4 regions of the Herbaspirillum sp. 1173 genome follow, and region 1 is predicted to be linked to each of the others. Evidence: predicted binding sites of a transcription regulator. Region 1 holds the regulator's gene; each other region holds the start of a gene.
What was found. The regulator sigma-54, encoded in region 1, starts transcription at its own class of promoters, with help from an activator protein. The targets are predictions, from matches to a motif close to TGGCANGNAANCTGCTTT.
Positions count from the first base shown of each region.

Region 2: adh (aldehyde dehydrogenase) is a predicted target of sigma-54. The motif match lies at 1,704-1,721, and genes of this name have one in related genera.
Region 3: glnA (type I glutamate--ammonia ligase) is a predicted target of sigma-54. The motif match lies at 3,667-3,684, and genes of this name have one in related genera.
Region 4: urtA (urea ABC transporter substrate-binding protein) is a predicted target of sigma-54. The motif match lies at 3,719-3,736, and genes of this name have one in related genera.

Region 1 is NZ_JAVDSP010000010.1:108,800-114,565, reverse strand. Features, by position in the region: gene mdeB (alpha-ketoglutarate dehydrogenase) at 1-418, shown strand, start outside; gene J2X56_RS23635 (SDR family oxidoreductase) at 580-1,338, shown strand; gene J2X56_RS23630 (UbiX family flavin prenyltransferase) at 1,427-2,029, opposite strand; gene grxD (Grx4 family monothiol glutaredoxin) at 2,052-2,363, opposite strand; gene J2X56_RS23620 (hypothetical protein) at 2,525-2,671, shown strand; gene hpf (ribosome hibernation-promoting factor, HPF/YfiA family) at 2,734-3,096, opposite strand; gene J2X56_RS23610 (RNA polymerase factor sigma-54) at 3,249-4,739, opposite strand; gene lptB (LPS export ABC transporter ATP-binding protein) at 4,871-5,614, opposite strand; gene lptA (lipopolysaccharide transport periplasmic protein LptA) at 5,617-5,766, opposite strand, start outside.
Region 2 is NZ_JAVDSP010000001.1:37,578-43,343, reverse strand. Features, by position in the region: gene adh (aldehyde dehydrogenase) at 113-1,633, opposite strand; gene J2X56_RS00185 (P-II family nitrogen regulator) at 1,897-2,235, opposite strand; gene J2X56_RS00180 (NAD(+) synthase) at 2,416-4,473, opposite strand; gene J2X56_RS00175 (GNAT family N-acetyltransferase) at 4,594-5,748, shown strand.
Region 3 is NZ_JAVDSP010000001.1:1,671,277-1,677,042, forward strand. Features, by position in the region: gene ntrC (nitrogen regulation protein NR(I)) at 1-733, opposite strand, end outside; gene glnL (nitrogen regulation protein NR(II)) at 871-1,944, opposite strand; gene glnA (type I glutamate--ammonia ligase) at 2,141-3,556, opposite strand; gene J2X56_RS07460 (rhodanese-like domain-containing protein) at 4,057-4,518, shown strand; gene J2X56_RS07465 (response regulator) at 4,534-5,262, opposite strand; gene J2X56_RS07470 (response regulator transcription factor) at 5,263-5,766, opposite strand, start outside.
Region 4 is NZ_JAVDSP010000005.1:365,801-371,566, forward strand. Features, by position in the region: gene J2X56_RS18420 (extracellular solute-binding protein) at 1-631, shown strand, start outside; gene J2X56_RS18425 (diguanylate cyclase) at 645-2,366, shown strand; gene J2X56_RS18430 (ferritin-like domain-containing protein) at 2,527-3,354, shown strand; gene urtA (urea ABC transporter substrate-binding protein) at 3,790-5,043, shown strand; gene urtB (urea ABC transporter permease subunit UrtB) at 5,217-5,766, shown strand, end outside.

The DNA of each region.
Region 1 (5,766 bases):
GCTGCAGCAGCACTGGCAGATCGAGGCCGAGGTGTGGAGCGTGACCAGCTATACCGAACTGGCGCGGGATGGCGTGGCGGCACAACGCGCACAGCGCTTGTCGGGCAGCGATGGCCAGCCCTATGTCACAGCGCAATTGCAGGGCAGTGTGGCGCCCGTGATTGCGGTCAGCGATTACATCCGTACCTTGCCCGAGAGCATTCGCGCCTTCGTGCCGGCACCCTATGTGACGCTGGGGACGGACGGGTTTGGCCGCAGTGATACGCGGGTGAATTTGCGGGACTTCTTCGAGATCGATGCGCGCTGGATTGCCTATACGGCCTTGTGTGAAGTATGGGTCGATGAACGTGCGCGGCTTGAAGAAGCAGCGCGTACATTGGGTATCGATATGAACAAGCCCTTGTCGTCCTCGGTATGAAGTGGAGCGATAGATGAACGGTGGCCAGCCGGATTGAAAATCTCTCATCTGGCCCGCCGCCGTGTTTGCTATAGTGAAACCGCCCGTGCATCACGGGCGGTTTTTTTATGGCCCCGTGATGCGCATCGTCCATGACCTACAGTGAGTGAGGAGTACACACGATGGCTGCACCCAAACGTATCGCGCTGGTGACCGGCGCAGGTTCCGGCATCGGCCGGCAGATCACGCTCGCGCTGCTGCGCGAAGGCTATGGCGTCGCCCTGGCCGGACGCCGCCAGGATGCGCTGGAAGAGACCGTCAAGCTGGCCGGCGAACATGGTGCCAACGCGCTGGTGGTGGCGGCCGACGTGACCGATCCGGCCTCGGTGAAGCAGCTCTTCGCCAGGACCCGCGAGCGTTTCGGACGGCTGGACCTGCTCTTCAACAATGCCGGCATCTTTGCGCCGCCGGTGTCGCTGGAAGAACTGAGCGTGGAGCAGTGGAAGGCGGCGGTGGACATCAACCTGACCGGCGTTTTCCTCTGCACGCAAGAAGCCTTCCGCATCATGAAGGATCAGTCGCCGCGCGGCGGGCGCATCATCAACAACGGCTCGATCTCGGCGCATGCACCGCGCCCGTTCTCGGCCTCCTATACCGCCACCAAGCACGCCATCACCGGGCTGACCAAGGCCACCTCGCTCGATGGCCGCGCCTATGACATCGCCTGCGGGCAGATCGATATCGGCAATGCCTCCACCGACATGACTACACTCATGAAGAAGGGCACGCTCCAGGCTGATGGCTCGACCAAGGTCGAGCCGACCATGGATGCCGAACACGTGGCCCGTGCCATCCTCTACATGGACAGCCTGCCGCTGGAGGCCAATGTGCAGTTCATGACGGTGATGGCGACCAAGATGCCGTATATCGGGCGGGGGTGAGCCGGTTTATATTCGCCAGATGAAGAAATGGCCGCAGTGATGAGCTGCGGCCAATTTTCTTTGCCCGAACGTGATAAGGGTTAACGCATCACTCAGTCCCGCCCTTCATGCCCTTCCACTCCGGCGTCAACTGCATGGAAATCCCGAACATGTCCAGCACGCGTCCCAGCGTGTGGTCCACCATCTCTTCCATGGAAGCAGGGCGCTGGTAGAAGCCGGGCAGGGGCGGGAAGATCACGCCGCCCATTTCGGTGACGGATGTCATGTTGCGCAGATGGGCCAGATTGAACGGAGTCTCGCGCACCATCAGCACCAGCCGGCGGCGTTCTTTCAGGACCACATCCGCAGCGCGGGTGATGAGGTTGTCGGACAGTCCATGCGCTACGGCGGCCAGGGTCTTCATCGAACAGGGCGCCACCACCATGCCGGTGGAGGCGAACGAGCCGCTGGCGATGCAGGCGCCGACATCGCGCACGTTGTGCACCACATCGGCCAGCGCTTCCACATCCTTGCGCCGCATGTCCAGTTCCTGATGCAGATTGAGCACGCCAGCTTCGGACACCATCAGGTGCGTTTCCACCTGGCCATGCTTGCGCAGATGCTCCAGCAGCCGCACGCCATAGATGGCACCGGTGGCACCGGTGATCGCAACGATCAGGCGCTGGCGCGGCTGGCTGGAAGAACTGCTCATGAGTCAGTCAGGCAAGTAAAACTCAGCCCTTGATCAGGGTCTGCAGTTCGCCGGACTCGTACATCTCGGTCATGATGTCGGAGCCGCCGACGAATTCGCCCTTCACGTACAGCTGGGGAATGGTCGGCCAGTTCGAGTATTCCTTGATGCCCTGGCGCACGTCCGGGCTTTCCAGCACGTTGACGGTGACGATGTTCTCGGCACCGCTGGCCTTCAGCAGCTGGATGGCCTTGCCGGAAAAGCCGCATTGGGGGAACTGTGCAGTGCCCTTCATGAACAGCACCACGGGGTTTTGGGTCACGGTTTCTTTGATCCAGGATTGGACGTCGCTCATGGCTGTGCCTTTAAAAATGGGATTGCCCGACATTATAGGGAAAAGCCGGCGGGCGCGTTGAAATCGCCTGCATGCTGGTGGCCTGTCTGAACGGGCAAAAAATTGCATCGAGGAAATAATTTATATCGTATGCAAATTCTTGTGTTGAAGATGAGGGTGCCGTGAAGACATTCAAGCCGTCCCTTGCATCATCGTCAGCAGCGGCGGTGGAAAAGTTGCTTTACGCAATGATTTATATCTTTTCCACAGGCTTGGCCAGTTCGGCGGCCGCAAATGAAAAAGGGCGCTTGCGCGCCCCTTCCTCATGAAATTCGGCTGGCTTTCTCAGCAGCCTTGCGGCTGCGAGGTGGCTTGCCGAGGGTGTCCTGGCTTATGCCGCTCCGGCCACCGCATCCTCCGGCGTTTCGTCCGGCAGGCGCTTGGCCATGGAGTGATGCTCCTGCAACTTGTCCTTGTGCTTGATGACCTGGCGATCGAGCTTGTCGATCAGCGTGTCAATGGCAGCGTAGAGGTCGTGTGCGATGCTTTCCGCATGTAGATCCTTCCCCTTGATGTGGACGTTGATTTCCGCTTTTTGGCGCTTTTCCTTTTCTGTGAGTTTATCTACGCTCAGGATCACGCTGACGTCGATCACGTTGTCGAAATGGCGCTTGATACGCGAGAGCTTGCTTTGCACGTATTCCCGGATGGCGGGGGTCAGTTCGAGGTGGTGTCCACTGATGGTCAGATTCATACAAGACTCCTATCGTGAAGTCACTGGAGGTTCGTGCAATCGATCCTGCTGCAGCTGTACCACGGGCACGGTCTTCGTGTCGGATGGCGCGGGCATCAGTCGGATGCTTGCCTGAACACAGCAACGGTACTGCAGAAAAACTGAGGAAAAACTCAGAGGGACTTGCGGAGATTGACCGGCGGAATCTTCAACACTTCGCGGTATTTGGCGACTGTGCGTCGCGCGACCACCATGCCTTGTTCTGCCAGCATATCCGCAATCTTGCTATCGGATAATGGGGTCTGCGGGTTCTCGGCTCCTATCAACTGTTTGATCAGCGCCCGTATCGCGGTGGAGGATGCTTCACCTCCGGTTTCAGTCGCGACATGGCTACCGAAGAAGTATTTCAACTCAAACATTCCATGCGGAGTGAGCATGTATTTCTGAGTCGTCACGCGAGAGATGGTGCTCTCGTGTAGACCCAGTGTATCAGCAATTTCACGCAGCACAAGGGGGCGCATGGCCACTGCCCCATGTGAAAAGAAGTTTCTTTGACGTTCCACAATAGCCTGCGCGACGCGCAAAATTGTATCGAAACGTTGCCGCATGTTCTTGATGAGCCACTTGGCTTCCTGCAACTGCGACGACAGCGAACCTTCTCCCTTGGCTTGCTTCAATGCACTGGCATACATCGCATTGACGCGCAGCTTGGGCATGACCTCATGGTTGAGCATGACCTGCCAGCCGTTCTTTGTCTGCTTGACAATCACGTCCGGCACCACATAGTCCGAGGCATCACGCGCGAATTCCGCACCCGGATGCGGACGGCACTGGCGGATCACCGCCTGCGCTTCGCGCAGGTCTTCGTCATCGCAATCCAGTGCCTTCTTGATCTTGTTGAAATCGCGTTGTGCAAACAGCGGCAGGTAATCCTCCACGATCCTCAAGGCCAGCTTGCGCGTCACGAAGGGAATCTTGGGCAGGCGGCGGATCTGCAGGGCCAGGCATTCGCCGGCACTGCGCGCACCGACACCCGCCGGGTCCAGGCTCTGCAGCAGCTTGAGCGAAATCGACAGCTCTTCCATGTCGATGCCCAGCTCTTCGGGCAGGCGTGCGAGGATGTCTTCGAGCGGCTCTTCCAGATAGCCGCTCTCGTCCAGCGCATCGGTGAGCAGTTCCAGCAGCGCACGATCACGCAGGGTGCGTGCGGTCACGCGGATCTGTTCCAGCAGGTGTTCGCGCAGGGTCAGTTCGTGCGCTTCGAGTTGCGGGCGGGCATCATCATCGTCTGGCGACTTGCCGCTGCGCGCGACGTCGTCGAAGCTCCAGTCGGCATCCCCCGTGACACCGGCTTCCGGCGCGTTGTCCTGGTAGTCGAAGCTGGAATCGCCATCGCTGGCGGCCGGGGCCGCTTCGCCGCTGCCTTCGTGACTGGTTTCGGCAACGCCGCTGGAGGGCGAACTGGAGACCGCGCCATCGGCCAGCAGACGTACCGAATTGTCGAGCGCGTCGTCGAGGCGTTCCAGCAGGGGATTATCGGAGAGGATCTGTTCCAGTTCCTGGTGCAGTTCCAGCGTCGACAGTTGCAACAGTCTGATCGACTGCTGCAGTTGCGGCGTCAATGCGAGGTGCTGCGAGGTACGTAACTGGAGCGACTGTTTCATCTGTCTTTCTGAAAGCGGCGTGGCCCGCTGGTTGCTCTGCCGGTCGTTGCGTATTGCGTATTGCTTGTTGCGTATTACGTGATGTGCACTCTGTATTTCTTCAAGCGTATCGGGCAAGCCGACTGCACCGCTTACATGCGGAAATGCTCGCCCAGATACACGCGGCGCACCGACTCGTTGGCGATGATCTCTTCCGGATTGCCGCTGGCCAGCACCGTGCCCTGGTTGATGATGTAGGCGCGATCACAGATGCCCAGCGTTTCGCGCACGTTGTGGTCGGTGATCAGCACGCCGATGCCGCGTTCCTTCAGGAAGCGCACGATGCGCTGGATCTCGATCACGGCAATCGGGTCGATACCGGCGAACGGTTCATCCAGCAGCACGAAGCGCGGATCGGTGGCCAGTGCGCGGGCGATCTCGACGCGCCGGCGTTCACCGCCCGAGAGCGACAGCGCCTGGCTTTCGCGCAGCTTCTCGATCTGCAGTTCGTGCAGCAGGTTGTTGAGGCGGCCTTCGATTTCATCGCGCGAGAGCGGCTTGCCCTCTTCCTGGCGCAGTTCCAGCACGGCGCGGATATTGTCTTCCACCGTCAGCTTGCGGAATACCGAGGCTTCCTGCGGCAGGTAGGACAAGCCCATGGTGGCACGCTTGTGGATCGGCATGCGCGAAATGGACGCGCCATCGAGGTCGATCTCGCCACCATCGGAGGGCACCAGCCCCACGATCATGTAGAACGAAGTGGTCTTGCCGGCACCATTCGGGCCGAGCAGGCCGACCACCTCGCCGCTGCGCAATTCCATCGAGACATCGCGCACCACCTGGCGCGCGCCATAACTTTTCTTCAGGCCGCGAACGACCAGCGAGCTGGCTACCATTGTCACTGGTCCTTTCCGCTGTCGCGACGCGTTGCAGGCTGCGCAGCGTTGTTCTTGCCCGCAGGCTGGGCCGGCGCGGTGCTGCCTGCCGGCGGCGGATTCTTGGGCTGGATCACCGCAGTGATGCGGCCTGCGCCCGGCTTGCTCTCGCC
Region 2 (5,766 bases), on a different contig from region 1:
TCGCCGCTCTCCTGTTGAGTCTGGATCTGCCAATAAAAGCGGCACCGGCCGCGCGAGTTGCGGACCGGTGCCGAAGCTGCCTTGCTGCAAGGAGTCAAACGAAATTACGTGATCAGAAGAAGCCCAGCGCCTTGGGGCTGTAGCTGACCAGCAGGTTCTTGGTCTGCTGGTAGTGATCCAGCATCATCTTGTGGTTCTCGCGGCCGATGCCGGATTGCTTGTAGCCACCGAAGGCCGCATGCGCCGGATACAGGTGATAGCAGTTGGTCCACACGCGGCCGGCCTGGATTTCGCGGCCCATGCGGAAGGCACGGGTGCCATCGCGGGTCCACAGGCCAGCACCCAGGCCGTACAAGGTGTCATTGGCGATGGCCAGGGCTTCTTCCTCATCCTTGAAGGTGGTCACCGACACCACGGGGCCGAAGATTTCTTCCTGGAAGATGCGCATCTTGTTGTTGCCCTGGAAGACGGTCGGCTTGACGTAGTAACCGGTGGCCAGGTCGCCGCCGAGTTCTTCACGTCCGCCGCCGGCCAGCACCTTGGCGCCTTCCTGCTTGCCGATGTCGATGTAGGAGAGGATTTTTTCCAACTGCTCCTGCGAGGCCTGCGCGCCGATCATGGTGCTCTTGTCCAGCGGGTTGCCCTGTTTGATGGCGGCCACGCGCTTCAAGGCACGTTCGATGAAACGCTCATAGATCGATTCCTGCACCAGCACGCGCGAGGGGCAGGTGCAGACCTCGCCCTGGTTCAGCGCAAACATGGCGAAGCCTTCCAGGGCCTTGTCGAAGAATTCGTCGTCCTTGTCCAGCACGTCGGCGAAGAAGATGTTGGGCGACTTGCCGCCCAGCTCCAGGGTCACCGGGATCAGGTTCTGCGAGGCGTACTGCATGATCAGGCGGCCGGTAGTGGTCTCGCCGGTGAAGGCGATCTTGGCGATGCGCTTGTTGGAGGCCAGCGGCTTGCCGGCTTCCACACCGAAGCCCTGCACGATGTTGACCACGCCCGGCGGGATCAGGTCGGCGATCAGTTCGATCAGGACCATGATGGAAGCCGGCGTCTGCTCGGCCGGTTTCAGGACCACGCAGTTGCCGGCGGCCAGCGCCGGAGCGAGCTTCCACACCGCCATCAGGATGGGGAAGTTCCACGGGATGATCTGGCCGACCACGCCCAGCGGTTCATGGAAGTGATAGGCGTAGGTGTCGCTGTCGATGGTGCAGATGCTGCCTTCCTGAGTGCGCACGGCGGCGGCGAAATAGCGGAAGTGGTCGATGGCCAACGGGATGTCGGCGGCCATGGTTTCGCGGATGGGCTTGCCGTTGTCCAGGGTTTCGGCGGTGGCCAGCAATTCCAGGTTGGCTTCCATGCGGTCGGCGATCTTGAGCAGCACGTTGGCGCGCTCGGCGGGGGAAGTCTTGCCCCAGCTCTTCTTGGCGGCGTGGGCGGCGTCCAGCGCCAGTTCCACGTCTTCGGCGCTGGAACGCGCCACTTCACAGAAGGCGCGGCCGATCACCGGGCTGATGTTCTCGAAGTATTCGCCCTTGACCGGCGGCACGAATTTGCCACCGATGAAGTTGTCGTAACGTTGCTTGAAGGGATCGCGTACGCCGAGTTTGCTGATGTCTGCCAGGTTCATGTCGTCTCCGTTCGGGTTATGGTTGAAATCCCGCCGCGATCATGGCCGCAGCGGACGTTCACCCCTCAAGATGGCAAATCGCATGCCAGCCTGCAAACCCGCTCTGCAAGCGGCTCTTGCGCCAGCGCCAGTGTCACGCTGTGTCAATCTGGCGCAGCCTGGGACAGCGTGCAGCAACAGCCTGCCACACCCTGAGCGCTTTTCTGAGGACGTAAAAAAACCGGCCAGTGGCCGGTTTTTCGCAATGCGCGGAGATCTGTGGATCAGACGGCATCCGGGCCGGTTTCGCCGGTACGGATACGGATCACCTGCTCCACTTCCTGCACGAAGATCTTGCCGTCGCCGATCTTGCCGGTGCGGGCGGCCTTGATGATGGCGTCCACGGCCTGCTCGACCACCTTGTCGTCCACCACGACCTCGATCTTGACCTTGGGCAGGAAGTCGACCACGTATTCGGCACCGCGATAGAGTTCGGTGTGGCCCTTCTGCCGTCCGAAGCCCTTCACTTCGGTGACCGTCAGGCCCGTGACGCCGACTTCGGCGAGGGATTCACGCACCTCGTCCAGCTTGAACGGTTTGATGATGGCGGTCACTTGTTTCATGGCAATTCCTCTCTTGGTATGTCGTAAAGAAACGATCTCAACGATCTATTGAATAGCGGATACAACCTTTGTTCTTATTTTACTGGCAAGACCGTGGCGTCCTGCCCACTTGCACATTGTCAATCAGGCGTGCCCGGCTTTCAACCTTCTTGAGCCAGCCGGGCCATAAAAAGCCGTTTTTCAGGTCTCCAGATCGGGAATGCGCTCCAGATCCTGCAGCCAGACGGTGGCCTCGCCATCGCTGGGTGCGCGCCAGTCGCCACGCGGCGAGAGCGAGCCGCCCGAACCGACCTTGGGGGCATTGGGCACGCAGGAGCGCTTGAACTGGCTGGTCTTGAAGAACCGATAGACGAAAATGCCCAGGTTTTTCTTGATCTGCGGCAAGGTGTACTGGTTGCGCGCCCCGTGCAGGCCATCGGGCCAGTGGCCGATGCTGCGGTCCTGCCAGGCGCTGTGCGCCAGGAAGGCCACCTTCGCCGGCGTGAAGCCATAGCGCAAGATGTAGTAGAGATTGAAATCCTGCAGCTCGTAAGGGCCGATGAAATCCTGCGTGCGCTGGCCCGGTTCGCCGTCGGAGGCGCCCGGCACCAGTTCCGGACTGATTTCGGTTTCGAGGATGTGGATCAGCACTTCCGGCTGCTTCAGTTCCAGCGAACCGGATTCCGCCACCCAGCGCACCAGGTGGGTGATGAGGGTCTTGGGTACGCTGGCGTTGACGTTGTAATGCGACATGTGGTCGCCCACGCCGTAGGTGCACCAGCCCAGCGCCAGTTCGGACAGGTCGCCGGTCCCGATGACGATGGCACCGTGATGATTGGCCAGGCGGAACAGGTGATTGGTGCGCTCGCCGGCCTGCACGTTCTCGAAGGTGATGTCATAGACCGGCTCGCCGCGTGAATACGGGTGATCCAGATCCTTCAGCATCTGTTCGCAGCTGGGACGGATATCGATCTCCTGCGCCGAACACCCCACTTGCGCCATCAGCTGATGCGCCTGCACCAGCGTGCGGCTGCTGGTGGCGAAGCCCGGCATGGTATAGGCCAGGATGTTGGCGCGCGGCAGGCCCAGCTTGTCCATGGCCTTGGCGCAGACCAGCAGCGCATGGGTCGAATCGAGACCGCCGGAGACACCGATGACGACCTTCTTGATGTTGGAGGACGACAGGCGCTGCACCAGGGCCTGCACCTGGATGTTATAGACCTCGCGGCAGCGCAGTTCGCGCTGTTCGGCGTTGGCCGGCACATAGGGGAAGCGCGCGACCCGGCGCTGCAGCGGCAAATCCTGGTCCAGCGGCACCTGCACGTCGAAGCGCACCACTTCAAAGCGGCGCACTTCCTCCGCATGGCGGCGCACGGACTGCCCAAACGTGGTCTGGTGGAAGCGTTCACGCGAGAGGCGCTCCAGGTCGATGTCGGCATAGATGACGTGACCGCCTTCGGCGAAGCGCTCGGACTCGGCCAGCAGTTCACCGTTCTCGCAGATCAGGGCCTGGCCATCCCAGGCCAGGTCGGTGGTGGATTCACCATTGCCCGCCGACGAATACAGATAGGCCGCCAGGCAGCGCGCCGATTGCTGCGACACCAGCTGATGGCGGTAGCCCGACTTGCCGACCACGATGTTGGAGGCCGACAGGTTCACCAGCACGGTGGCACCGGCCAGCGCGGCGAAGGAAGACGGCGGGATCGGCACCCAGACGTCTTCGCAGATCTCGATATGGAAACGGAAGTCAGGGATATTGCCGATCTCGAACAGCAGATGGCTGCCGAAGTCCACGTCCTGGCCCAGCAGGCGGGTGCGGCGGGTGACGGCGCAATCGGCGCTGCTGAACTGGCGCGCTTCGTAGAATTCGCTGTAGTTGGGCAGGTAGCTCTTGGGCACCACGCCCAGGATGCGGCCGGCATGCACGACCACCGCGCAGTTGTAGAGCTGGTGATCGACCTTCAGCGGCAGGCCGACGATGAGTGCCGGGGCGATGCGCAGGGAAGCTTGCAGCACCGATTGCAGGGCCTGCAGGGAAGCCTCCAGCAAGGCGCGCTGCTGGAACAGGTCTTCGCAGCTGTAGGCCGACAGGCCCAGTTCGGGGAAGGACACCAGGGCCGCGCCACGGGCGGCGGCCTGTTCGGCCAGGGCGATGGTGCGCTCGGCGTTGAAGCCGGGATCGGCCACCTTGCAGTCCGGCACCGCTACGGCGACGCGGGCGAAACCGTGGTTGTAGAGATTGAAGAAGGGGCTAGGCATAGCGTGTGTTGGACTCCGTGCTCTTCGCCATGGCGGCGACGCGTTCTGTTCATTTTGCGTAGAATGCCTGTTCCAGCGGGGCCGAGGGCCGCGCCAACTTTCGCAGGTCACTCGCAGTCCATGGATTATCGCACGCGAATCGTTTCTTCTCTGGCCGAGATCGGCCCGGCCCGCTGGGATGCGCTGGTGGCCGCCCAGGCCGAGGGCAATCCCTTCCTTTCTTATGCCTTCCTGCATGCGCTGCATGAGAGCGGCAGCGCCAGTCCCGAGTCCGGCTGGGAGCCGCATTACCTGACGCTGTGGCAGGGCGAGGGCCAGCAGGAGCAACTGGTGGCCGCCCTGCCCCTGTACCGCAAGTTTCACTCGTATGGCGAATACGTCTTCGACTGGGCCTGGGCCGAGGCTTACCAGCGGCATGGCGTGGAGTACTACCCCAAGCTGCTCTCGGCCATCCCCTTCACGCCGGTGCGCGGTGCGCGCCTGATGGCTGTCGATGAGACAGCACGCGGCGCGCTGGTGGCCGCACTACGGGCGCTGCAGGAGCGAAATGAAGTTTCCTCCACGCATATCCTCTATCCCCCGCCGGAACAGGCGCAGCAGCTGGCTGACGCGGGATACCTGCTGCGCAGCGGCGTGCAGTTCCATTGGCACAATGAAGGGTATGGCAATTTTTCGGAATTCGTCGATACGCTGGACCGCAAGAAGCGCAAGAACATCCTGGCCGAACGGCGCAAGGTGGCCGAGCAAGGCGTGCGCTTCGTCTGGCTGCGCGGGGCCGAGATCACGGAGGCGCACTGGCGCTTCTTCAACCGCTGCTATCGGCATACCTATGCGGCGCACTATTCCACGCCTTACCTGAACCTGGATTTCTTCCGCCGCATCGGTGAAACCATGCCGCAGCACCTGCTGCTGACGGTGGCGCTGCGGGGGGATGAGCCGATCGCTTCCTCGCTGACGGTGTATGACGCCGACACGCTCTACGGCCGCTACTGGGGCGCGCTGGAACACTTGCCCTGCCTGCATTTCGAGACCGCGTATTACCAGCCGCTGGAATTCTGCATCGCCGAGAAGATCACCTGGTTCGAAGGCGGCGCCCAGGGCGAGCACAAGATGGCGCGCGGCTTCCTGCCGCAGAAGACCTGGTCGGCGCACTGGCTGGCGCATCCGGGGTTCTATGATGCGGTGGAACATTTCCTGTCGCGTGAAAGCAATGGCATCGATGGCTATATCTCGGAGCTGAATGAGCACAATCCTTTCCGGGATGCGCCGCGCTGATTCGCCCTCCTCTCGCAG
Region 3 (5,766 bases), on a different contig from region 1:
GCAGGTCCAGCGGCATGTCGCCGATTTCATCGAGGAACAGCGTGCCGCCCTCGGCCTGTTCGAAACGGCCACGGCGCATCGCTTGCGCGCCGGTGAAGGCACCGCGTTCATGGCCGAACAGTTCGGATTCCAGCAGGTCCTTGGGAATCGCCGCCGTGTTGAGCGCCACGAACGGCTGGCTGGCGCGCGGGCTGTGCTTGTGCAGGGCACGCGCCACCAGCTCCTTGCCGGAACCGGATTCGCCGGTGATGAGCACCGTCACGTTGGATTGCGACAGGCGGCCGATGGCGCGGAACACGTCCTGCATCGCAGGGGCCTGCCCGAGGATTTCGGGGGTCTGGGCCGCGCCCTGTTCGATATCGGTTTCGCGCAGGCTCTCGTCGAGCGCGCGGCGAATCAGTTCGACCGCCTTGTCGACGTCGAAGGGCTTGGCCAGGTATTCGAAGGCGCCGCCCTGGAAGGCGGAGACCGCCGAATCCAGGTCCGAGAAGGCGGTGATGATGATCACCGGGATGCCGGGGTGCTTGGCCTTGATGGTCTGCAGCAGTTCCAGGCCGGAGGCACCGGGCATGCGGATGTCGGACACCAGCACTTGCGGCGTGCCGTTCTGCAGGGCTGCCATCGCATCGCGTGCGCTGGAAAAACTCTGCGTGGCGAGATTTTCTCGGGCCAGGGCTTTTTCGAGCACCCAGCGTATCGATTCGTCGTCGTCAACAATCCAGATTGGCTTCATAAATAACTTCTTCCTGCGTTGGTCATGCTGTTAATGCTCCCGCGATCCACGGCGCTTCTGACGCCCTGTCCGCAGCCCCCTTGGTGGACCGGATGCCCTGCATCCACTCGGCTTTGGCGCGCCGCCTGCGGCCATGCTCACGGCAGCGGTATAAGTATTCTGAAATCGGTACAACCGGGCCGGCTGTCGCATTCGATGACACCCATGTGCTGATGCACGAAGGTCTGCGCCAGGGTCAGCCCCAGTCCGCTGCCTCCCTCGCGACCCGACACCAGCGGATAGAAGATTCTTTCCTGGATGTCGGGAGGAATGCCCGGACCGTTATCGATGATATGCAAGTCTAGTGCCAGCCGGTATCTGACCTTGGATAGCGTCACCTGGCGCGAGACGCGCGTGCGCAGAATCAGCTCGCCATCACCGGCACGGATGCGGTCGGCCAGCGCTTGCGCTGCGTTGTGGACGATGTTCAGGACGGCCTGGATCAGTTGCTCCTTGTCGCCCCGGAATTCGGGGATCGACAGGTCATAGTCGCGCTTGATGGTCAGCCCCTGCGGGAACTCGGCCATCACCAGGCTGCGCACGCGTTCGCAGACTTCGTGGATGTTGACGTCGCCCACGATGTGCGGGTGGCGGTGCGGGGCCAGCAGCCGATCCACCAGGGTCTGCAGGCGGTCGGCTTCCTTGATGATGACCTGGGTGTATTCGCGCAATTCCTTGAGGTGGCGCTCGGGCAGCTCCAGCTCCAGCAGCTGGGCGGCGCCACGGATACCGCCCAGCGGATTCTTGATCTCGTGGGCCAGGTTGCGGATCAGTTCCTTGTTGGCCTGGCTCTGGTCGAACATGCGCTCTTCGCGGTCCAGCTTGAGTTGCTGGACGTTCTCGCGCAGCTCCAGCAGCACCGGCCAGTCGGTGCTGTCCAGGGGCGTGACGATGGTGTGGACCTGCAGCGGCTCGCGGTTGGCACGCTCCAGCACCAGGTCCAGGCGCTTGTCGGCGAACTGGTGTTCGATGGCCTGGTAGAACAGCGCGGTCAGCTCCTTGCCATTGAGGAAGAGCTCCGAGAGCTTCTGCTGCGAGAGCACCTTGAAGGAGCTCTCCAGCAGGTTCTCGGCGGCGGCGTTGGCGTAGACGATGCCGCCATTGGCATCGAGGATGATCACGGCCGAGGCCAGCAGGTCGAGGCCATCGAGGGATGGGAGCGGTGTCTTCATGGGAGGATTCTTGATGCCTGGGGTCATGTCGTCTCGTGCCGGTCTGGCTGCATCTTGCAAAGGCTTGCCGCGGCGGATGTTGTACTGGATCTGTTTTGACTAGCAATTTTCGGGCGCACTGCCCTGCAGCAGGCGGTGCGCCGCGCATAAAAAAAGGGGAAGCAAGCTTCCCCTTTTTCTCCGGATGCGGATTCGATTACAGCGAGTAGTACATGTCGAATTCGATCGGGTGCGTGGTCATGCGGAAGCGTTGGACTTCCTGCATCTTCAGCTCGATGTAGGCATCGATCATGCTGTCGGTGAACACGCCGCCACGGGTCAGGAACTCGCGGTCCTTGTCCAGGTGCTCCAGGGCTTCATCCAGCGAAGCACAGACGGTCGGGATCAGCTTGTCTTCTTCCGGCGGCAGGTGGTACAGGTCCTTGGTGGCAGCTTCGCCCGGGTGGATCTTGTTCTGCACGCCATCCAGACCGGCCATCAGCAGGGCCGAGAAGCACAGGTACGGGTTGGCCAGGGGATCCGGGAAACGGGTCTCGATGCGGCGGCCCTTCGGGTTCGCCACGTGCGGGATACGGATCGAAGCGGAACGGTTGCGGGCCGAGTAGGCCAGCTTGACCGGAGCTTCGAAGCCGGGGACCAGACGCTTGTACGAGTTGGTGCCGGGGTTGGTGATCGCGTTCAGGGCCTTGGCGTGCTTGATGATGCCGCCGATGTAGTACAGCGCGAACTCGGACAGGCCGGCATAGCCGTCGCCAGCGAACAGGTTCTTGCCATCCTTCCAGACCGACTGGTGCACGTGCATGCCGGAGCCGTTGTCGCCAACCAGGGGCTTGGGCATGAAGGTTGCGGTCTTGCCGTAGGTGTGGGCGACGTTCCAGATCACGTACTTCAGGGTCTGGGTCCAGTCAGCGCGCTCGACCAGGGTCGAGAACTTGGTGCCCAGTTCGTTCTGGCCAGCGCCAGCAACTTCGTGGTGGTGCACTTCGACGGGGATGCCCAGGGATTCCAGGATCAGGGACATTTCCGAACGCATGTCCTGGAAGCTGTCGACCGGGGGAACCGGGAAGTAGCCGCCCTTGACGGTCGGACGGTGGCCGGAGTTGCCGCCTTCGATCTTGGCGCCGGTGCTCCAGGAAGCTTCTTCGGAGTCGATCTTGACGAAGGAACCGGACATGTCAGCACCCCAACGGACGCCGTCGAAGATGAAGAATTCGGGTTCCGGACCGAAGTAGGCGGTGTCGCCCAGGCCGGAGGACTTCAGGTAGGCTTCAGCGCGCTTGGCGATGGAACGCGGATCGCGGTCGTAGCCCTTGCCGTCGGACGGCTCGATCACGTCACATTGCATGAAGAGGGTGGTCTCTTCCATGAACGGGTCGATGTTGGCGGTGTTCGGGTCCGGGATCAGCAGCATGTCGGAGGCTTCGATACCCTTCCAGCCGGCGATCGACGAACCGTCGAAGGCGTGACCGGATTCGAACTTGTCGATGTCGAAATGCGAAACAGGCACGGAAACGTGCTGTTCCTTGCCACGGGTGTCAGCGAAACGGAAGTCGACAAACTTGACTTCGTTGTCCTTCACCATCTTCAAAACCTCTGCGGCCGTCCTTGCCATGCGAATCTCCTAAAACGAGGAAGTAGTATAAATTGGGGTGTTGAGCCGTTTTCTGCGACTGGATCTTTGCATTTGATACAACGGTCTTGCGCCGAACTCAGTCGCGGATGATAGCAGATTCCATGCCACCAACCTTTCGGGTGCGCCAATAATGGAAGTTTTTAGGGAGGACGCGCCAGTTGGGGCGCTGCGCGCGGTGCAGAGGCACTGCAGATATGCATTATTTTAGTGCGATTTACCAATAACGCACCAATAAAATGCATATTCGTGGATTTGGATATGAATTGCACCACTATAGCGCATGCGCCGTGTTGGGGCAGCCCCCGGATGAACTGCCATGCGTGCACCAGCTTGGGAAAATTGCCTAACTGTTTATATTGTTTAAAATCATCTCCCCTGGGTGCACATTGCCTTCACTGGCTTCGTTGCGCTTCAGGGGCTTTCACCGGCATTCCTGCGCTTCCTTGTACGCGCTTCTTTCTTCTTCAGAGGCTTTACCCATGAGCAACGATTCGATTCTCAGCACTGCCACCCAACGCGCGACCGACGGGCAACTGCCCTATGCCGGTGCCGTGACCCCGCAGGAAGCCCTGGCCCTGCTGCAGTCCGATCCCGCCATCAAGCTGGTCGACGTGCGCACCCGCGCCGAGCGTGACTGGGTCGGCGTGGTCCAGATCCCGTCCGGACAGCATCTGGCCGTGCAATGGAATCTCTACCCCGAGGGCAAGCCCAATCCGCAGTTCCTCGAACAACTGCAGGAAGTCGCCCGGCCCGGTGAAGTGCTGCTGTTCCTGTGCCGCTCGGGCGTGCGTTCCAAGCATGCCGCCAAGCTGGCCACGGAAAACGGCTACACGCAGTGCTTCGATATCCTGGAAGGCTTTGAAGGCAACAAGGACGCCAACGGCCACCGCAAGACCATCGAGGGCTGGTGCAAGGCCGGCCTGCCGTGGGCGGGTGCCTGAACGAATCTGACGGAATCAGGCCTGCAGGCTGCGCGCCTGCAGGGCACTGGCCAGCGACTGCAGCAGCAGGCTGATGGCGGCCTGGCCATCGGCCTCGGCGCGCAGCGCTTCTTCCACGCAATCCAGCAGCGCCACCAGTTCCAGTCGGCCCATGGTCAGGGCGGCTCCCTTCATGCGATGTGCGAGCTGCACCATCCTTCCTCTGTCGCCCTGCAGGCTGGCCTGTTCGAGCGCCGCCAGATCGTTGCGGGTGGTTTGCAGGAAGAGCCGGTCCAGATCCTGTCCATATTCCTGTTCAGGCGTCATGGCCTGGCCATCCTCCTCATTGTCGAGATCGCACCAGAGGGCCAGCAGGCGCCGGATGGCCTGGGTCTGCAAGGGCTTGGGAAGCATGCCGTCCATGCCGCTGTCCAGACAGCGCTGCACATGCAGGGCATCGGTTTCGGCGGAAATGCCGATCAGCGGCGTATAAGGACGCTGGCGCTGCGTCTGTTCCAGCTGCCGCACCTGGCGGGCGACTTCCTGACCGGGAATGTCGGGCAGGAAGCAATCCAGCAGCACCAGCCCGTAGGGCCGCGCCCGGATGGCGGCCAATGCGCTGCCGCCATCGGCCACGCAATCGACCTGGCAGCCGAGCCGCTGCAGGCGGTTCTGGATGGCGTAACGAATGGTGACGGAATCATCGACCAGCAGCACGGCCGGTTCACGTTGCCCGGTAGTGGCGCTTTCCCTCTGGTGCGGCATTTACAGCTCCTTGATCTGGTATTCGATCTTGAACAGTTCGTTGTCACTGCGCACGCCCAGCTTGCGGAAGGCCGATTGCTTCTGCCCGCTGATGGTCTTGACGCTGCGTGCGAATTTTTCCGCGATGTCGGTGACCGACATGCCGTCCAGGCAGCAGCGCAGGACTTCCCGTTCGCGCGGCGACAGGCTGGGCATGTCCGACAGCGAGTCCGGCGAGACGTCGGTGCCGCGCGGTCGCCGGCGCGGCGGGCGCACTTCGGGCTGGCTGCGCGTGGCCGCTTCGGCGGCCTGCATGATGGCCAGCTCGCGGGTCATGGAGCTGTTGAGATATTCGCGTCCCCGGCTGATGGTGCGGATGGCCAGGATCAGTTCGGCCAGCTCCTGCGATTTGCTGACGAAACCGCGTGCCCCCGCCTTCATCGCCATGGCCACCGTCGCCGGGCTGCTGTCGGCCGAGGTCACCAGGATCTTGGAACGCGGAAAGCGCACGCGCAAGGCGCGGAT
Region 4 (5,766 bases), on a different contig from region 1:
CACCCTGCAGCTGGACAATGCGGACGGCGCGGCCATCTTTGCGCGCCTGCGTACGCTGGTGGAGCAGAAGATGGTGCAGGCCGACTGTCTGCGCGCCGGCTACGACACGACCCTGCGCCAGTTCGCCGAAGGCCGCGCAGCGATGACCTTCCAGGGCAGCTGGGCCGCCGGCACGCTGATGAATGCGCGCGGCATGCGGGTAGGCGTGTTCGTGCCGCCATGGAATGACAAGGGCCAGCCGCTCAAACCGGTGCTGGGCAGCGAGACCGGCTTTGCAGTGGCCCAGCACAGCGGCGCGCGGCAACGGCAGGCGGCGGTGCAGTTCCTGGACTTCCTCTACGGTCCGGGGATGCCGATCTGGCAAGCCAAGCGGCAGAACATTCCGCCGTTCCGCGTGATCGCGGCCGATGTGAAAGGCGATCCCGCGCTCTTCGCGCTGGTCGACCAGATGACGCGCGATGCCGCCGCCAGCAATGCCCCGGGACTGTATTACTCGGTGCTGCCGGTCAATACCATAGACGTCCTGCATCCACTCCTGCAGAGCGTGCTGTCGGGCAGCCAGACCCCGGCGCGGGCCGCGCGCCTGCTGCAGGACTCCATCACCGAACAGGCACGCCTGTCGGCCAGGTAAGGGAGCGCGTTCGATGAAAAAACGGCTCGACTTTTTCTGGCTGGGATTCCTGCGCAAGATCGAAATCCGCTACCGGCTCATCAATTCCTTCATCCTGGTCTCGCTGGTGCCGCTGGTGATCTCAGGTCTGCTGGCCTATCGCGAAACCACCCGTGCCACCCAGGAGAAGGTACACACCTACTCGGTCCAGGTGGTCAAGCAGATCTCGCAGAACCTGATGCTGCGCATGGAAAAGATCGAGGACACCAGCGAGGAGCTGGCGCTCTCCGACAAGCTGCAGCGCCTGCTGGGCGACTATTACAGCGGCGACGAAGCCACCAGTGCTGCGGCCCGCAGCGGGGTGGCGCGCGTGCTGCTGGACACCTATGGATCGCTGCCGGACGTGAACCAGAAATACCTGCTGGACCGCAAGCGCCAGGTCATCGATCCGCAGATCTTTGCGCCGCTGGCCAGCAACATCACCCGCGTGGCGGAGGAGGCGCCAGACCTCGGCGGACGCGGCTGGTGGACGCTCTACAACGGCGGCCATGGCCAGAAGAGCGTGGCCATGCTGCGCGAGATCCGCTTCACCGGCAACAACCGCGCTGCCGGCGTGCTCTTCGTCGGCGTGCGGCCGAGCTACTTCTTCAGCATCTTCGAGGGCGTGGACCTGGGCTATGACTCCAGTCTGTTCATCGTGGATGCGAGCGATGGCACGGTAGTCGTGCAGGGACGCGATACCAGCTTCAGCCGTGCCGATCCGGCCTTGCTGGAGGGCATCACGGCCAGCGTGGGACAACGCCGCACCAGCGACTTCATCGCCTACACGCGCGCCGACAAGACGCGCTACTACGCCGCCATCGCCCAGTTGCCGCACACCTCATGGTGGGTAGTCAGCGCCACGCCAAGCGACAAGCTCAACGCCGACACCCGCTCGGTGCGCGACAAGATCATCGCCATCGGCCTGCTGTGCTTTGCCGCTTCACTGTTGCTCTCGGCGCTGATCGCGCGCAGCATCAGCGTGCCGCTGCAGCGCCTGGTGGCGGCCATGAAGGAAGCCGGCAGCGGCGATACCACGGTGCGCGTGGAACAGGCCGGCGGCGACGAGATCGCCATCCTCTCGCGCAAGTTCAACGAGATGGCCGGCAAGCTGCAGCAGAACAAGGAAGAACTGGAAGACCAGGTCGCCCGCCGCACGCGCGAGCTGGAGCTGGCCAATCGCAAGCTGGAAGCGCTCTCGGCCACCGATGGCCTGACCGGGGTGGCCAACCGGCGTCGCTTCGACGAAGTACTCGACAGCGAGCTGCGGCGCTCGGTGCGCTCCGGCCATGCGCTGGCGCTCCTGATGCTGGACGTGGATTACTTCAAGAAATACAACGACCGCTACGGCCACGTGGCCGGGGACGAATGCCTGCGCATCGTGGCGCGCGTGCTGCAGAAGAGTTCGCGCCGCGCTACCGACCTGGTAGCACGCTATGGCGGCGAGGAGTTCTGCGTCATCATCGCCGAGAGCGATACCGCCCATGCCCTGCAGCAGGCCGAGCACATCTGCCAGGCCATCTTCGAACTCAAGCTGCCGCATGCCGATTCGCCCTTCGGCTACATCACGGCCAGTATCGGCGTGGCCTCGCTGCAGCCGGATGAGCACACCAGCGCCGAACAACTGCTGCGCGTGGCCGACCAGGCGCTGTATCACGCCAAGTACCAGGGCCGCAACCGCGTGGTGCTGGGCAGTGACGCGACCAGCAACCTGTGATCGGGTAGAGTCGCCCGGACCGGTCCACCTGACGAAATGCTGACGTCGCGCGACGCTTTGCAAAGTTGCGTCAAGACGCCGGCGGCGGCCCTGAACCAATGTCATCGCGCTGCATCATATCGCTATGCCCACCATCACTTTGAGAAGAGAGGTATAGCAGATGAACCCGAGTCGCCAAGAAAAAAAACACTGGACCATCGATGACATCGACCTGAGCCGCATCGACCGCGAGCGGGTGCGGCAGAATGAAGACCTGTTCTACCTGGTGGCCTGCGCTTCCTTCGTCGAAAGCGGTTCCGACCTCTACACCCACAACCTGGTGGAATTCTACAAAGGCGATGCCGAGGTCGAGACCTGGTTGCGCGAGCAATGGGAACAGGAAGAGCTGCAGCACGGCGCGGCCCTGCGCGCCTATGTCGAGCATGTCTGGCCGGAGTTCGACTGGCCGCGCGCCTACCAGGGCTTCCTCAACGAATATTCGCAATACTGCAAGGTCGAGCTGCTCGAACCGACACGGGCCCAGGAGCTGGCCGCGCGCTGCGTGGTCGAGACCGGCACCTCCACCTATTACCGGGCGCTGGCGCGGGCCACCGACGAGCCGGTCCTGAAGCACCTGGCCGGGCTCATCGCCAATGACGAGGTCAATCACTACAAGCATTTCTACCAGTACTTCCGCCGCTATCGCCGCGAAGAAAACATCGGCCGCTCGCGCGTCTTCGGCACCCTCAGCCGCCGCACCCTGGAACTGAAGAGCGAGGACGCCGATTGCGCCATCCGTCACGTGGTGATGGTGTACAAGCCGGAACTGGCCGCCGATCCGGCGCGCGTGAAGGAACTGGCCTCGCGCATGAGCCGTACCGTGCGCGTCAATCTCAAGCCCGAAACCACCATCAAGATGATCATGCGGCCGCTGGAGTTGCCGGTGACCCTGCAGAACATGATCGAATTCCCCTTGCGCCAGTTCATGCAGCACGTGCTGCTGCGCTGATCCCGCGCCGGAGGGTGGTCCGCCAGGACCATCTTCCGGCCCAAGCGCCGGGCAGGCACCGCAATGGATCACGCCGCCTGCTGCCCCATCGTTCAGGATGTGCTCACTATTGTGAACAATCTGTCTCACCCCTCAGGAAGTTGATCCACTTGCCGCAAACCCGCCTCCACTGGCGCTTTGCGCGGCGCACCAAGATCGCGCACCGCCGAGCGCCAGGCTGGTGAGTGTTGCCGCAGCGACATGGGACTGTCGACAATGGCGCTCGGCTTTGGTGCGCAATCCTGGCGTGCCTGACAACATTCTTCCCGCACCGTGCCCCTCCCCGCCCCGCTTTGATGCAGCCCGCAGGCCCTTGGCGGGGCATTGGCACGCAATCTGCTAAAGCGACTGGGCAGTGAAAAAAATCTTCCAAAACTTTTCTCGAGGGAGCACCACATGTCACGTCGTACCGTACTGAAAGCCACCGCTCTGGGCGCATTCGCACTGGCCGCATCCTCCTGGCTGCCTTCGGCCTTCGCTGCCGACACCATCAAGGTCGGTATCCTGCACTCGCTGTCGGGCACCATGGCGATTTCCGAAACGTCCCTGAAGGACGTGGCCCTGATGACCATCGACGAAATCAACGCCGCCGGCGGCGTGATGGGCAAGAAGCTCGAACCGGTGGTGGTCGACCCCGCCTCGAACTGGCCGCTGTTCGCCGAAAAGGCCCGCCAGCTGATCTCCCAGGACAAGGTCTCGGTAGTCTTCGGCTGCTGGACTTCGGTGTCGCGCAAGTCGGTGCTGCCGGTCTTCAAGGAACTGAACAGCCTGCTGTTCTACCCGGTGCAGTACGAAGGTGAAGAACTGGAGAAGAACGTCTTCTACACCGGTGCTGCCCCCAACCAGCAAGCCATTCCCGCCGTGGAATACCTGATGTCCAAGGAAGGCGGCGGCGCCAAGCGCTTCGTGCTGCTGGGCACCGACTACGTCTATCCGCGTACCACCAACAAGATCCTGCGCGCCTTCCTGCACAGCAAGGGTGTGAAGGATTCCGACATCGACGAGGTCTACACCCCGTTCGGCCACTCCGATTACCAGACCATCGTGGCCAACATCAAGAAGTTCTCCGCAGGTGGCAAGACGGCCGTGATCTCGACCATCAACGGCGACTCCAACGTGCCCTTCTACAAGGAACTGGGCAACGCCGGCCTGAAGGCGACCGACGTGCCGGTGGTGGCATTCTCGGTGGGTGAAGAAGAACTGCGCGGTGTCGATACCAAGCCGCTGGTGGGCCACCTGGCCGCCTGGAACTACTTCGAATCGGTGAAGAATCCGGTCAACACCGCCTTCATCAAGAAGTGGAAGGAATACGCCAAGGCCAAGAACCTGCCCAACGCCGATACCGTCGTGACCAACGACCCGATGGAAGCCACCTACGTCGGCATCCACATGTGGGCACAGGCCGTGGAAAAGGCCAAGTCCACCGACACCGACAAGGTGATCGCCGCCATGGGTGGCCAGACCTACAAGGCACCGTCGGGCTACACGCTGGAAATGGACAAGACCAACCACCACCTGCACAAGCCCGTCATGATCGGCGAAATCAAGGCGGACGGTCAGTTCAACGTGGTCTACAAGACCAAGACCACCATCCGCGCACAACCCTGGAGCCCGTACATCCCGGGCAACGAAAGCAAGCAGAAGAACTAAGCTTGCGGTTGTTGTAGTTCATGGCGTTCTTCGGAGCGCCTTCCGTACGCCGCCGGACGGCGTATGGAAGGCGCTCCGTCCGCCGCAATGCATCTCCCTCCACAAGAAAACCGCCCGACGACTCGCCCCGGCCACCGCATTGACCGGCCCGCGCTTCGAGGCGCACACCGACCATGAAACCAGCCATCCAGTTCCTACGCGGGCTGCTCGCGACCTGGCTTTGCGTCCACGCCCTGGGGGCGTTCGCAGCCATCGATCCGGCCCTGCTCAAGCCCCTTGGCGGAGACGACCCCGACGCGCGCATCGACGCCGTCAACCAGATTGCCGCGCTGGCCAATGAAGACGCGCTCAAGATCCTCAACGCCTTGAACAGCGACGCGCTCTACGTCACCCCCGCCGGTGACGTGCTCATCGTCGACGACGCGGGCAAGGCGTTCAATCCGGCCAATGACCAGACCGGCCCGGCGCCCGATGACGCCGAAGGCATCACCGTCAACAACCGCCTGCGCGGTGCTGTCGATGGCGCGCTCTCGGGCCTGAAGCTGCTCTCACCGCAGCGCGACCAGCGCCTGGCCGCCGCCGGTGAATTGCTCAAGAATGCCGACCCGGCGCAGATCCCGCTGATCGAAAAAGCGCTCGCCAAGGAAAGCGATCCGCAGATCAAGGACGTGCTGCAGCAGGTGCAAGCCACCGCCAACCTGCATTCGGCCGACCCGGCGGCAC